Regions from separate parts of the Streptomyces sp. NPDC002742 genome, predicted to be linked through region 2. Evidence: riboswitches for the same ligand, from Rfam matches in the RefSeq annotation. Region 2 holds a riboswitch; each other region holds the start of a gene.
The links. Region 2 has a riboswitch for S-adenosylmethionine ahead of ACFYW8_RS23985 (putative leader peptide). Riboswitches for the same ligand answer to the same signal wherever they lie in the genome.
Positions count from the first base shown of each region.

Region 1 (4,719 bases), on a different contig from region 2:
TTGGTGCGCTCGGCGCGTTCGCCCGGCTGCATGGTCAGTGCCTCGTGCAGCGCCCGCGCCGTACCGATGACGTCGTACGGGTTCACGGAGATCGCGTCCTCGCCCAGTTCCTCGTACGCCCCGGCCTCCCGCGAGAGCACCAGCGCGCAGCCCTCGTCGGAGACGACAGGGACCTCCTTGGCGACGAGGTTCATGCCGTCCCGGATGGGGTTGACGAGGGCGACGTCGGCCAGTCGGTACGCGGCGAGCGAGCGCGCGAAGTCGTCCTTGACGTGCAGCACCACAGGGGTCCAACCCGGCGTCCCGTAACGGGAGTTGATCTCGTCGGCGACCCGCTGCACCTCGGCCGTGTAGTCCCGGTACACCGCGAGGTCCTGCCGCGAGGGATAGGCGAACGCCACGTGGACGACCCGCTCGCGCCACTCCGGGTGCTCGTCGAGGAGCTGCCGGTACGCCAGCATCCCCCGCACGATGTTCTTGGACAGTTCGGTCCGGTCGACACGCACGACGGTCCTGCGGCCCTCGCCGATCTCCTCGCGCAGCGCGGCCATCCGCTCCTCGACGTCCGCCCGGTGCGAGCGCTCGCGCAGGAACTCGGCGTCCGCGCCGAGGCCGTGCACACCGACGCGGGTCCGGCGGGGCGGGCCGCCGTCCAGGTGCTCGACCGCGGGCGCCGCGTCCGAGGGCGGGGTCACGCGGTAGCGCTCGGGGTCGGTCTCGGCCGCGCACCGCATGAACGCGCTCGCCCACCGCCAGGTCAGGAACGCCACCCGGTCCGCGCCGAGCATGCCGTCCAGCAGCTCGGCGCGGATGTCGTCGGGCAGCATCCGGAAGTAGTCCTCGGGCGCCCACGGAGTGTGGGAGAAGTGGCCGATGCGCAGGTCGGGGCGCAGCTCGCGGAGCATCCCCGGCACCAGGCACAGGTGGTAGTCCTGGACCAGCACGGAGGCGCCGTCGGCGGCCTCCTCGGCCAGCGCCTCGGCGAAGGCGCGGTTGTAGGTGCGGTACGAGTCCCACTGGCGCCGGAACTCCGCGTCGAAGACCGGCTCCAGCGGGGTCTGGTACAGCATGTGGTGGACGAACCAGAGCACGGAGTTGGCGATGCCGTTGTACGCGGCGGCGTGCACCTCGGCGTCGATGGCGAGCATTCGTACGCCGTCCTCGCCGACTCCGCGCCGTACGGCCTCCCGGTCGCCGTCGCCGAGGGCGGAGCACACCCATAGGGCGCCCGCGTCCGGCCCGATCGCCGAGAGGCCCGAGACGAGACCGCCGCCGCCGCGCCGGGCGTGCAGCGAGTCGTCCTCCCGTACCTCGTAGGTGATCGGGCCGCGGTTGGACGCGACCAGAATCCGGTGGGCACCGTGCGTTGAAGCCATGCCTCGAAACCTAGCCCCGTGTCGAAACGCTCAAACGTTCCCTTCGGCCGTATGCGAAGCACGGCCGGTCGGGCTGGTCTACGCGGCCCTGCGCCGCTGGTACTCGGAGATTTCGGTCATCGGTGGCCTTTCCTCCGTGTCGACCGAGTACGTGCGCGGCTGGAAACCGTCCCGGCCGCGCTCGAACTGGGTGAGGGCGGGGCGGATCAGATGGCCGCGGGCCAGCCGGAGCTGGGCGGTGCGGTAGATCGCGGCGGCCATCCGGCCCAGCGCCTGGCCGTCCTGGTGGCGGTGTTTGCGCACCCCGACGTCGACCTGGGCGAGGGCGTCCAGGCCCACCAGGTGCAGGGCGTCGACGAGCATGCCCAGTTCGACGCCGTAGCCGACGGGGAACGGGAGCTGTTCGAGCAGCGAGCGGCGGGCCGCGTACTCGCCGCCGAGCGGCTGGACGAAGCCCGCGAGCTGCGGCCAGTGCATGTTCAGCAGGGGGCGGGCCATCAGCTCGGTGACCCGGCCGCCCTGGCCGGTGGCGCCGCCGAGTGGACGGTCGTACATGGCCTTGACCAGATCGACGCCGGGTTCGGTGAGCAGCGGGCCCACGATCCCGGAGACGAAGTCGGAAGAGAACTCCTTGAGGTCCGCGTCGATGAAACAGACGATGTCCCCGCTCGTCACGAGCAGCGACCTCCACAGCACCTCGCCCTTGCCGGGCACGGCCGGGATCCGCGGGAGGATGTCGTCGCGGTGCACGACGCGCGCGCCCGCGGCGGCGGCGACCGCGGAGGTGCGGTCCGTGGAGCCCGAGTCGACGACGACGATCTCGTCGACGAGGGGCACCTGCTGCATCAGGTCGTGGCGGATGATCGCGACGATCTCGCCGACCGTCTCCTCCTCGTTGAGCGCGGGCAGTACGACGCTGACCGTCGAACCGCTGACGCGTTTCGCGGCCATGAGCCTGTGGAGCGGGCGGTCGGTCACGGACCAGGAGCGTGTGCTCAGCCAGCTTTCGACGTCTTTCAGCACGGTCTGCGGCTCCTCACTGTCTGATCACACGCTCTCATCGGCGTGCCCGCTGCGGCCAGCGGCAGATCGATTGCCGTCGTCTCGCGGTTCGGACGACTATCTCAACTGTCCTGGCCTTCGGTTACAGTCTTGAACAACGCGGATGACCATCGCATGTCCTGGATCATCGGCATGTATCGCGTTCAACAGTTCAACAATCAAATACCGCTCATCCAGAGGGGCAGAGGGATACGGCCCGATGAAGCCCCGGCAACCCTCCAGCCGGTCTCGTACCGATCGATGTCGATCGCGTCGCGAGGCTCCCGGCTAGGGAAGGTGCCAAATCCGTCTCACGGCGAAGTGCGTCGTGAGGAAGATGAGGAAAGGGCCTCGCCTCCATGGCTGCGCAGACAGATGCAAGTACCACGAACTCCGCCGACGCGGTGGATCTCGGCCCGGCCGCGGCGCTTTCCTGCCGCGAGTGCGGACACCGCGTCCCACTCGGCCCGGTCTTCGCCTGCGAGGAGTGTTTCGGCCCGCTGGAGATCGCCTACGACTTCTCGGCCTACGAGACCGAAGAGCTCCGTAAGCGCATCGAAGCGGGACCCGCGAACATCTGGCGCTACGCGCCCCTCCTGCCCGTCCCCGCGGACGTGGCGGACAAGCCGAACATCAATCCCGGCTGGACCAAGCTCGTCCAGGCCGACAACCTGGCCCGCGAGCTCGGTGTCGAGGCCGGAAAGCTCTTCGTCAAGGACGACTCCGGCAACCCGACGCACTCCTTCAAGGACCGCGTCGTCGCCCAGGCCATCGAAGCCGCCCGCGCCTTCGGCTTCACCACCCTCTCCTGCTCCTCGACCGGCAACCTCGCCGGCGCCGTGGGCGCCGCGGCGGCCCGCGCCGGCTTCCGCTCCTGCGTGTTCATCCCGCACGACCTGGAGCAGGGCAAGGTCGTCATGGCCGCGGTCTACGGCGGCGAGCTCGTCGGCATCCAGGGCAACTACGACGACGTGAACCGCTTCTGCTCCGAGCTGATCGGCGACCCGGCCGGCGAGGGCTGGGGCTTCGTCAACGTCAACCTGCGGCCGTACTACGCCGAGGGCTCCAAGACGCTGGCCTACGAGATCTGTGAACAGCTCGGCTGGAAGCTGCCGGACCAGCTCGTCGTGCCGATCGCCTCCGGCTCCCAGCTCACGAAGATCGACAAGGGTCTCCAGGAGCTCGTCAAGCTCGGGCTCGTCGAGGACAAGCCGTACAAGATCTTCGGCGCCCAGGCCGAGGGCTGCTCCCCGGTGTCCGTCGCCTACAAGGCCGGTCACGACGTCGTACGGCCGCAGAAGCCGGACACCATCGCCAAGTCGCTCGCCATCGGCAACCCCGCGGACGGGCCGTACGTGCTCGACATCGCCCGGCGCACCGGCGGCGCGGTGGAGGACGTGAACGACGAGCAGATCGTCGACGCGATCAAGCTGCTCGCGCGCACCGAGGGCATCTTCGCGGAGACGGCCGGCGGGGTGACCGTCGGCGTCACCCGCAAGCTGATCGAGAACGGTCTCCTCGACCCGGCCCTCACCACGGTCGTGCTGAACACCGGCGACGGCCTCAAGACCCTGGACGCGGTGGCCTCGGACACCGGACTGACCGCGACCATCCGTCCGAACCTCGACTCCTTCCGAGAGGCTGGCCTCGCATCATGAGCGTCAACGTCCGCATCCCCACCATCCTGCGCACCTACACCGGCGGCGCCGCCGAGGTGACAGCCGAGGGCACGACCCTCGCCGAGGTCATCACCGACCTGGAGAAGAACCACACGGGCATCGCCGCGCGCGTTCTGGACGACCAGGGCAAGCTGCGCCGCTTCGTCAACGTGTACGTCAACGACGACGACGTGAGGTTCGAGCAGGGTCTCGAAACGGCGACCCCGGACGGTGTGGGCGTCTCGATCATTCCGGCCGTCGCCGGAGGCTGATCGTTACCCTCGGTAATGCCGAACACGCTGAGTTCATCGAATTGCCCCCTCCGTGAGAGAAACGGAGGGGGCAATTCTGCATGGTTGAACGCGCTAGGGTTGGGGAAGTCGCTCCGCTTTCGCTGTCGGTTTCATGCCGGGCGCATATGAGTACCCGTTCGGCGGCCGACAAGAAGTAGCCAAACTGCCTCGCCTTTATGGGCCGTTTATGGCATTTACGGGGCCCGACTTGCCCTGAATCATTGCGGGTTCTCCGTATATCATTGATCAGCCATGCCCAGAATTCTCGTCCGATTGACCTGTTGCAGAGGGCAGTTGGACAGATACATTCAGCCGCGGTCGACGCGTTCCGGCGCACACCCCCAACCGTTG
Region 1 is NZ_JBIAQF010000005.1:239,498-244,216, reverse strand. It holds gene ACFYW8_RS10460 (trehalose-6-phosphate synthase) at 1-1,376, opposite strand, end outside; gene ACFYW8_RS10455 (glucosyl-3-phosphoglycerate synthase) at 1,455-2,399, opposite strand; SAM riboswitch class I at 2,605-2,761, shown strand; gene thrC (threonine synthase) at 2,777-4,075, shown strand; gene ACFYW8_RS10445 (MoaD/ThiS family protein) at 4,072-4,347, shown strand.
Region 1: linked by a shared signal. The riboswitch ahead of thrC (threonine synthase) and the one ahead of ACFYW8_RS23985 (putative leader peptide) in region 2 are both predicted to bind S-adenosylmethionine.

Region 2 (4,719 bases):
GCGGGCGAAGCCGATCTCGTGGGTGACGATGACGAGGGTGGTGCCGCTTCTGGCCAGATCCTTGATGACGGCGAGCACCTCGCCGACCAGTTCGGGGTCGAGCGCCGAGGTCGGCTCGTCGAAGAGGATGACCCCGGGCCGCAGGGCCAGGGCGCGGGCGATGGCCACCCGCTGTTGCTGTCCGCCCGACAACTGCCGTGGATAGGCACCGGACTTGTCCGCCAGCCCCACGCGGGCGAGCAGATCGCGGGCCAGCTGCTGGGCCTCGGGCCTGGACAGTTTTCCGGTCGCCACCGGAGCCGCGGCCACGTTGTCCAGCACGGTCAGGTGCGGGAAGAGATTGAAGTTCTGGAAGACGAACCCGATGCGGCTGCGCTGGCCCAGGATGACGCGCTCGCTCAGTTCCTTCAGACGCTCGCCGTGCCTGCGGACGCCGATGAGCTCGCCGTTCAGGCTGACGTGGCCGATCTCGGGCTTCTCCAGATGGTTGATCACCCGCAGGAGAGTGGACTTGCCGGATCCGGAGGGTCCGAGAATGACCGTGACCTCTCCGGGCCGGACGGTCAACTCCACGCCGTCCAGGACCTGATGGACGCCGTACCACTTGTGCACGTCGTGCACCTCGACCGCCGCCGGCTGGGTCCCGAGTACTCCGACGACCTCGGCCGCCGGGACCGTCCCGGTCCCCGTGGCCTGCCCCTGCCCCTGCCCCTGCTCCCGCTCCCGCTCCTGCTGCTGCTCCTGCTCCTGCTCCTGCGGACCCGTCCTGGTCTTCACCGTCGCCTGACGCGCTTCGCCGGTCATATCGCCGTCTCCCTCCGGACCCGGGCCCGCACATCGCGCAGACCGTTCCGTACTTTCTGCAACGGGGTCGGCGGCAGGGTGCGCACAGCGCCCCGCGAGTAGTACCGCTCGACGTAGAACTGGATGACGGACACGACGCTGGTGAGGATCAGGTACCAGGCTGTGGCGACGAGGAGCAGCGGCACGATGTCGCCGGGATAGGTACTGCCCATGCTCTGCACGGAGCCGAACAGGTCCAGCAGGGAGACGTAGAAGACCAGCGAGGTGCCCTTGATGAGGCCGATCAACTGGTTCACGTAGTTGGGGGTGATGGAGCGCAGCGCCTGCGGGAAGACGATCTTCGCGAACTGGTACCGCCTCGGCAGGCCAAGGGCGGAGGCCGCCTCGTGCTGGCCCTGGTCGACCGAGAGGATGCCGCCCCGCACCACTTCGGAGGCGTACGCCGCTTCGTTCAGGCTGAGTCCGATGACGGCGACGGCCATGTCGGTGGCGAGGCGGGACTCGTCGAAGGTGAAGAAGGCCGGGCCGAAGGGCACGCCGACGCTCAACGTCTGGTACAGGGCGCTGAAGTTGTAGAGGAACAGCAGGACGACGATGAGCGGTACCGAGCGGAACAGCCAGGTGTAGACCCAGCTCACCGCGCGCAGCACCGGGCTCGGAGAGAGCCGGGCCAGCGCCAGCAGGATGCCGCCCAGCAAACCCAATATCGCGCTGTAGAAGGCGACTTCGAGAGTGATGAGCAGTCCGTCGAGGATCGTCGGGCGCAGGAACCAGTACTGGAAACGGTCCCACTGGTAGAAGGGGTTGGTCACCAGGCCGTGGGTGATCTGGGCGACCAGTACGAGCACGACGGCCGTGATGATCCAGCGGCCGGGGCGCCGGAGCGGAAGGACCCGCTGAGCCGCCAGGGGCTTCGGCGGGGCGGGGACGTCAGGACGGGGGATCGCCTCGGCGGGCGGCGCTGATCCAAAGGACACAGCTGTGCCGGGAGATTGACTCATGGAGAGCTCCAGCGGATGCGGACACCCCGGACCACGGCGAGCGGCGGCACGACGCGGAGCCGGAGCGGCTCAGCGCGGATCGACGCACGGGTGCACGTGGAACAGGGGCTGGACGAAGAAGGGGCACACCGCGACAGCGGTGTTCGTCAGAGACGCAGAGGAAAAGCCGTCAGCCGTGGCAGAGCGGGCGACATGTGCCCGTACACAGTGCGCTGCTGACACGCAGCAGGTCCACGGAGCGGTCGGCGCACAGCACATCGCGGCCCGGACGCCGCCATGCGGCCGTCCCGTCAGCTGCGTGCATCGCCGTCACCATTTCTCTTCTCCGGCCCTGAGGCATCCCGTTGTGCGCCGCACGTTAGGCCCGCCCCGAAAAGAATGTCAATGCGGATGACCACCAGGTGAGACCGCGCGCCCGGCCTTCTTGACGGCGCGACAGGTCGCACCGAGACTGGCCTGGACGGTCACGATTGTCAGCGCCCACGGTGCGGTTCGCCCGCTCCTGTGGTCATCGGCCCCGGCTCGCTGACAGGCAACCCTTCCACCGCGACGGGGTGCCCCGGGTGACGACCGGGTCCCGCCGGTGCGGTGGGGCAAGCGTGGTCTCGCGTCTCGCGAGCCTGGAGTCGGGACCGGTGGGAATTGCCCAGGAACGGTTTGACGAGGCGCCTGCACATCGATCTGTTGCGTGTCTCCAGCGCCTACTGATCCGCGACCGGTCCGTTCGATCCGGACCGGTGCCGACAGGCGCGTCAATCCGCATTCGGCCGCTGGTGCCCAAAAGGCGGCGGTGGCTTCCTCGTTCCCCAAGGGAGAGTCAATGCCCGAGACAGCTTCGCGCACTTCCGGTACAGCCAACTCACGTCCCTGTGACCAGGTTTCGTTCCCTTCGGGCCTTCGCCTGAAGGTGACGACACCGTCCGTCCTCTCCCACCGCGTCCACAGCCGTATCGGCGTGGGCCTGGCCGGCGGCTTCTACCCGGCGCCGCACCGCTACGAGCTGTATCTGTCGGAGAGTTGTCCGCTATCGCAGCGCATCGCGATCACCCTCGACCTGCTCGGTCTGAAGGATTCGGTCGCCACCACAGTCCTGGCGCACCCCGCCAGGACACCCGACGCCTTCGCCTCACTGCGCCGCGCCTACGAGGCCACCGAGCACCACTACGACGGACCGCTGACGGCACCCGCGCTGTGCGACCGCTGGAGCGGACGCATCGTCAGCAACCACACGCCGGACATTCTCCGCGATCTCGCGGGGCTGCTCTCCGGCCACACCACGGGGCACCCTTCCACACTGTGCCCGCCGGCTCTCACCGCGGACATCGAAGCCCTGCGCGACCTGCTGGACCGCGACGTCACCCCGACCGCCGAACCCCCGGAGCTCTCGGCGGCCCTGGAGCTGCTGGACTGCCAACTCATGGAGCGGTCCTATGTGTTGGGCGAGAACCTGACGGCGGCGGACGTGGACGTGTGGGTGGCGCTCACCCGACTCGGCCCGTCGGACATCCTCGGCGGGCATCACCGGCTCCGGGACTACGTACGCCGTCTGAGCGGCCACCCCGCCTTCCGGGGCGACGAAGAGGCGGCGCCCGTCACGGCCGGCGCCTGACCTTCCCGACGAAATCGGGGAGGGTTCCACCCGGCCGGGCCCCCGGCCGCCCAGATGACTGCGGTCCTGGCACGCATGGTCGAACGGAGAACCGGACGCCGGGCCCGGCGTCCGGTTCTCCGGCGTCCGGACCGTTCAGTCGCGCGGAATCAGGATGATGCTCACGCCCTTCAGAGTCGAGGTCCACTGTCGGCCCTGGTCAAGGACCTCGCGCCCCGAGCCCAGGATCCGGTCCTGGAGGATCAGCGCCGACTCACGGAGCTCCTCCCACGGCTCCGGCACATCGAAGGCACGCCGGGACCGCTCGACGGAGCCGACCAGAGCACGGCAGGCCGCCTCCACGTCCGCGACGTTCTGGCCGGCCGATCCGACTCCGTCGATCGACCACGTCATCCACAGGCGCCCCATGACCACACTCTGTCCCATCCCCGGAACCAACGCATGCCCACTGCACAGAACACGGAGCACGCGCGCAGAACACAGAGCACGTGCCGGGACGGTCCACGGGTCCGCCCCGTCCACGTGCGGTCCGCCTACGTTCGGCGCAGGCTATGAGCGTAGAGGCGCGTCACCCACACCACACGTTCGGCGGCCAGAAGGAATGACGACGGCTGAAACAGGCCCGCCGGGACGGCCGTCGGTGGCACAGCGCCGGGTTCTCGCCCCCTGCCCGGGGCACGGCGGACACCAGGGCACGCAGCGGCGGCTGATTCCCGGCCTCCGCCGAGGGACCAGCGCCCCTCAGCACGTCGCTCCACCCCCGTCCGGCCGATCCGCCGGTCCGTCACCCATGTGACCCTGCTCCAGGAACTGCCGGGGACGCCACACCCGGTGTCGTGCTCGTCCGGTGGACGCCGGTCCGGCGCGGACCGGAATCGGGCGGCAACCTTTTGGCTTCCCGCGGCCACTGTTGGACACACCATCGGCTCGATCCCCGGAACGGATGCGCATGAAGGCAACGAGGCAGGCCGCGCGGCGCCGCGGGCGCCGGCTCAGGCTGTCGACCGTCACCCCCATCGCGCTGATCGCGGTGGGTGCTCTCGTCAGTCTTGTCGTGGCGTTCCGCCCCGATCACCACGCCGGTGCCGGGCACGCCGCGGCCTCGGCCTTCGCCGGTTCACAACGGACCGAGTCGCCCGGCCAGGGGGCTCCGGCCGGATCGGCGTCCCCGACCGCGACACGGTCGCCGAGCTCGAGTACCTCCCCGACCTCGGCGGCCGGTACCACCACCGCACCGGTGCGGCCGTCGGCCTCGAACACCTCCCGGACCGTGTCCACGACGGCCTCGCTCGCGGGACGGATCCG
Region 2 is NZ_JBIAQF010000013.1:75,861-80,579, forward strand. It holds gene ACFYW8_RS23975 (amino acid ABC transporter ATP-binding protein) at 1-804, opposite strand, end outside; gene ACFYW8_RS23980 (amino acid ABC transporter permease) at 801-1,805, opposite strand; SAM riboswitch class IV at 2,268-2,411, shown strand; gene ACFYW8_RS23985 (putative leader peptide) at 2,394-2,513, shown strand; gene ACFYW8_RS23990 (cell envelope biogenesis protein OmpA) at 2,713-3,414, shown strand; gene ACFYW8_RS23995 (hypothetical protein) at 3,550-3,822, opposite strand; gene ACFYW8_RS24000 (expansin EXLX1 family cellulose-binding protein) at 4,364-4,719, shown strand, end outside.

Region 3 (4,719 bases), on a different contig from region 2:
AGCACTACCACGACCTCCGACTCGCGCTCCTCGCGCGAGAAGGCGCCCGCCGGTGAGCGGGTCGCAGACTGGGCCGACGGCCGTCTGGGGATCTACTCCCTGGCCAAGTCCAACATGCGCAAGATCTTCCCCGACCACTGGTCGTTCATGCTGGGTGAGATCTGCCTCTACAGCTTCATCATCATCATCCTCACGGGTGTGTACCTGACGCTGTTCTTCCACCCGTCGATGAACGAGGTGGAGTACCACGGCAGCTACATCCCGCTGCAGGGCCAGCTGATGTCCGAGGCGTTCAACTCGACCATGCACATCTCCTTCGATGTGCGCGGTGGTCTGCTGATCCGGCAGATCCACCACTGGGCGGCGCTGATCTTCCTCGCCGGCATGTTCGTGCACATGATGCGCGTGTTCTTCACGGGTGCGTTCCGCAAGCCGCGTGAGGTCAACTGGGTCTTCGGATTCCTGCTGTTCGTCCTCGGCATGTTCACCGGCTTCACCGGTTACTCGCTCCCGGACGACCTGCTCTCCGGCACCGGTGTCCGCTTCATGGAGGGCGCGGTCCTGTCCGTGCCGATCGTGGGCACGTACCTGTCGTTCTTCCTGTTCGGCGGCGAGTTCCCGGGCGGCGACTTCGTGGCCCGCTTCTACTCGGTGCACGTGCTGCTGCTGCCGGGCATCATGCTCGGCCTCGTGGTGGGCCACCTGATCCTGGTCTTCTACCACAAGCACACGCAGTTCGCGGGCCCCGGCAAGACGAACAACAACGTCGTGGGCATGCCGCTGCTGCCGGTCTACATGGCCAAGGCCGGAGGCTTCTTCTTCCTGGTCTTCGGTGTCATCGCGGCCGTCGCGGCGATCGCCTCGATCAACCCGATCTGGTCGATGGGTCCGTACCGTCCGGACATGGTGTCCACGGGCGCCCAGCCCGACTGGTACATGGGCTTCTCCGAAGGCCTGATCCGTGTCATGCCGGGCTGGGAGATCAACCTCTGGGGTCACACGCTCGTCCTGGGCGTGTTCATCCCGCTGGTGATCTTCCCGCTGGTCCTGGTCGCGATCGCGGTCTACCCGTTCATCGAGTCCTGGGTCACCGGCGACAAGCGCGAGCACCACATCCTGGACCGCCCGCGCAACGTCCCGACCCGGACCGCGTTCGGTGCCGCCTGGATCAGCTGGTACTTCGTGCTGCTCGTCGGCGGCGGCAACGACATCTGGGCCACGCACTTCCACCTGGCGATCAACTCGATCACCTGGTTCGTGCGGATCGCCTTCTTCGTCGTGCCGGTGCTCACCTTCATGGCCACCAAGCGGATCTGCCTCGGCCTCCAGCGCCGGGACCGGGACAAGGTGCTGCACGGCCGCGAGTCGGGCATCATCAAGCGCCTGCCGCACGGTGAGTTCATCGAGGTCCACGAGCCGCTCAGCCAGGACGCGCTGCACACGCTCACCGCGCACGAGCAGTACAAGCCGGCCGAGATCGGCCCGACGGTCGACGAGAACGGTGTCGAGCGCAAGGTCTCGGGCGCGCAGAAGCTGCGCGCCAGGATGAGCGAGGGCTTCTACGGGGACGAAGGCCAGATCCCCAAGCCCACCGTCGAGGAGTACAAGGAGATCACGAGCGGCCACGGCCACCACTGATCCCCTGCTGTTCGCCACGGCTGGAGCCCCGTCCATGACATGGACGGGGCTCTTTGCCGTCCTCGGGGCTGGATAGGGTGGACTCACCCGGTGGTGCGGGGCGATCCACCCCGCGTCACCCCACGACCCGTGTCACCCGCGACCGCGTGACCCACGAACCCAGGAGCGACCATGAGCGCTGTGAACCCCGCTGGAGGCGACACCGCGGCGGGCCGTTCCTGGCCCGCGGTACTGAACGGACTGCTCGAAGGCCGCGACCAGAGCGCGGACGACACGGCCTGGGCGATGGACCGCATCATGCGCGGCGAGGCGACCGACGCGCAGATCGCCGGGTTCGTGGTGGCCCTGCGGGCCAAGGGCGAGACCGTCCAGGAGATCACCGGACTCGTCCGGGCGATGTACGAGCACGCCAATGTGATCGAGGTGCCCGGACACACCGTCGACATCGTCGGCACGGGCGGCGACGGCGCGAAGACGGTGAACATCTCCACGATGTCCTCGATCGTGGTGGCCGGCACCGGCGCCAAGGTCGTCAAGCACGGCAACCGGGCCGCGTCCTCCGCGTCCGGTTCGTCCGACGTCCTGGAGAAGCTCGGCGTCAATCTCCAGCTGACGGTGAAGCGGGTCGCCGAGGTCGCGGAGGAAGCCGGGATCACCTTCTGCTTCGCGGTCAAGTTCCACCCGGCGCTGCGTCATGTGGCGGCGGCGCGCGGCCAGTTGGGCATCCGGACGACCTTCAACGTGCTCGGCCCGCTGACGAACCCGGCACGGGTGAAGGCCCAGGCGGTCGGTGTCGCCGATCCCCGGATGGCGCCGATCGTGGCGGGCGTTTTCGCCGAGCGCGGCAACTCCTCGCTGGTCTTCCGCGGCGACGACGGCCTCGACGAACTGACCACCACCGCGGGTTCCCACGTCTGGGTGGTCCGCGACGGCTCGGTCACCGAGGAGCGCTTCGACCCGCGCGACGTCGGGCTCGGCATCGTCCCGGTGGAGGCCCTGCGCGGCGCCGACGCCTCGTACAACGCGGAGGTCGCCCGGCGCGTCCTGGACGGCGAGAAGGGCCCCGTACGGGACGCGGTCCTGCTGAACTCGGCGGCGGCCCTGGTGGCCCTGTCGCCGACCGGCGCGCCGCTCGCGGACCAGCTCCGCGACGGAATGGAGAAGGCGGCCGAGGCGATCGACTCCGGCGCCGCGAAGCGCACCCTGGAGCGCTGGGTGGCCGCCAGCAACGCCTGATCCGCCTGATCCGCCTGATCCGCCTGATCCGCCGGATCCGCCTGATCCGCCAGAGACACGGAGCGAGGCGCAGTCCAGGATCCGGACTGCGCCTTGCGCGTGGAAGATCCTCTGGCAAGATGCTGTACCAGGTCATGAGTGACAGCCATCAGGCCCCGGCCGGCTGTCCGGCAACCCTCCGTCCGTGGCGGGGTGCCCCGGGTGAAGACCAGGTCGTAGGCAGCGAGGCCTACGGCAAGCGCGGACCCCTCCCGCCCTCCGGGCGGACGCAACCAGGGGTCCTGGTCGTTCGAGGGAGCCTTCTGTGAGCAAGCGAATGCGATAGGGCGTAGAGCCCCGCCCCCGCACACCCTTTTCACCTTTCCCTGCGTTGAGCGCTGCCTGCGGGCGGCCGCCTCGCGCGGTGATCCCGCCTGCCTCTCACAGGAGCTCGCCATGTCTGTCTCCACCGTTGCCGCCGACCAGTCCGTTTGTGCCCCCCTGGCCGTTCTGGGCCGGGATGTCACCGTCCCGCTCGTCACCGGCGGCGAGGTGACCTACGCGGCCCTCGACTACGCCGCCAGCGCGCCCGCCCTCCAGCGGGTGTGGGACGACGTGGCCGCGTACGCGCCGTACTACGGCAGCGTCCACCGGGGCGCCGGCTACCTCTCGCAGCTGTCCACCGACCTCTTCGAGAACGCCCGCAGGACCGTCGAGGAGTTCCTCGACTGCCGCGCCGGCGACCAGGTGGTCTTCACCCGTTCCACCACCGACTCGCTCAACCTGCTCGCCGCCGCGCTCCCGGCCGACTGCCAGGTCTTCGTCTTCGAGACCGAGCACCACGCCTCGCTGCTCCCCTGGCGCGACGCCCGGGTGACCTACCTGAACGCCCCGCGCACCCCGGACGAGGCCGTCGAGACGCTGGAGCGCGCCCTCGCCGACCGTGACCCGTACGGACCTGCCCTGGTCTGTGTCACCGGCGCCTCGAACGTCACCGGGGAGCTGTGGCCGGTGCGCGAGCTGGCCGCCGCCGCGCACGCCCACGGAGCCCGCATCGTCCTCGACGCCGCGCAACTCGCCCCGCACCACCCGGTGTCGGTGAAGGACCTCGACGTCGACTGGGTCGCCTTCTCCGGGCACAAGCTGTACGCGCCCTTCGGCTCCGGAGTCCTCGCGGGCCGCTCCGACTGGCTGCTCGCCGCCGAGCCCTACCTCGCGGGCGGCGGCGCCAGCCGCAAGGTCACCCGGCGCGCGGACGGCGGCGTGGACGTGGAGTGGCACGACAGCGCCGCCCGGCACGAGGCCGGCTCGCCGAACGTCATCGGCGCCTACTCGATCGCGTCGGCCTGCAAGGCGCTCACCGAGGAGGGCTTCGACCAGCTCGTCGCCCGGGAGCAGCACCTGATCCGTACCGTCCGCGCGGGCCTCGCCGAGGTCCCCGAGGTCCGGGTCCTCTCGCTCTTCGGTGACGACGCCCCGCGGGTCGGCGTCATCTCCTTCGTCGTCGAGGGCTGGAACAGCTCGCACTTCGCGGCGGCGCTCTCCGCCGAGTACGGCATCGGTGTCCGTGACGGCCTCTTCTGCGCCCACCCGCTGGTCCGCACGCTGCTCGGCAGCGCCCCGGAGAGCCAGGGGGAGTGCGGCGCCCCCGAGGCGGCCCCCGGCGAGAAGTCCCTCAACGCCATCCGCGTCAGCTTCGGGGCCGGTACCCCCGACGAGCACGTCGAGCGGTTCGTCCGCGCGGTGCGCGAGCTCGTCAGGGACGGCGCTCGCTGGCAGTACCGCACCGAGGGCGGCCGCTGCGTCCCGGCGGTCTGACGCCCCGAGCCGTCCGCCCGGAGGAGGTGTCCGGAGGCGGTGTCGCGT
Region 3 is NZ_JBIAQF010000008.1:349,483-354,201, reverse strand. It holds gene ACFYW8_RS17315 (cytochrome bc complex cytochrome b subunit) at 1-1,638, shown strand, start outside; gene ACFYW8_RS17320 (Rieske 2Fe-2S domain-containing protein) at 1-1, shown strand, start outside; gene trpD (anthranilate phosphoribosyltransferase) at 1,810-2,874, shown strand; SAM riboswitch class IV at 3,005-3,121, shown strand; gene ACFYW8_RS17305 (aminotransferase class V-fold PLP-dependent enzyme) at 3,310-4,671, shown strand.
Region 3: linked by a shared signal. The riboswitch ahead of ACFYW8_RS17305 (aminotransferase class V-fold PLP-dependent enzyme) and the one ahead of ACFYW8_RS23985 (putative leader peptide) in region 2 are both predicted to bind S-adenosylmethionine.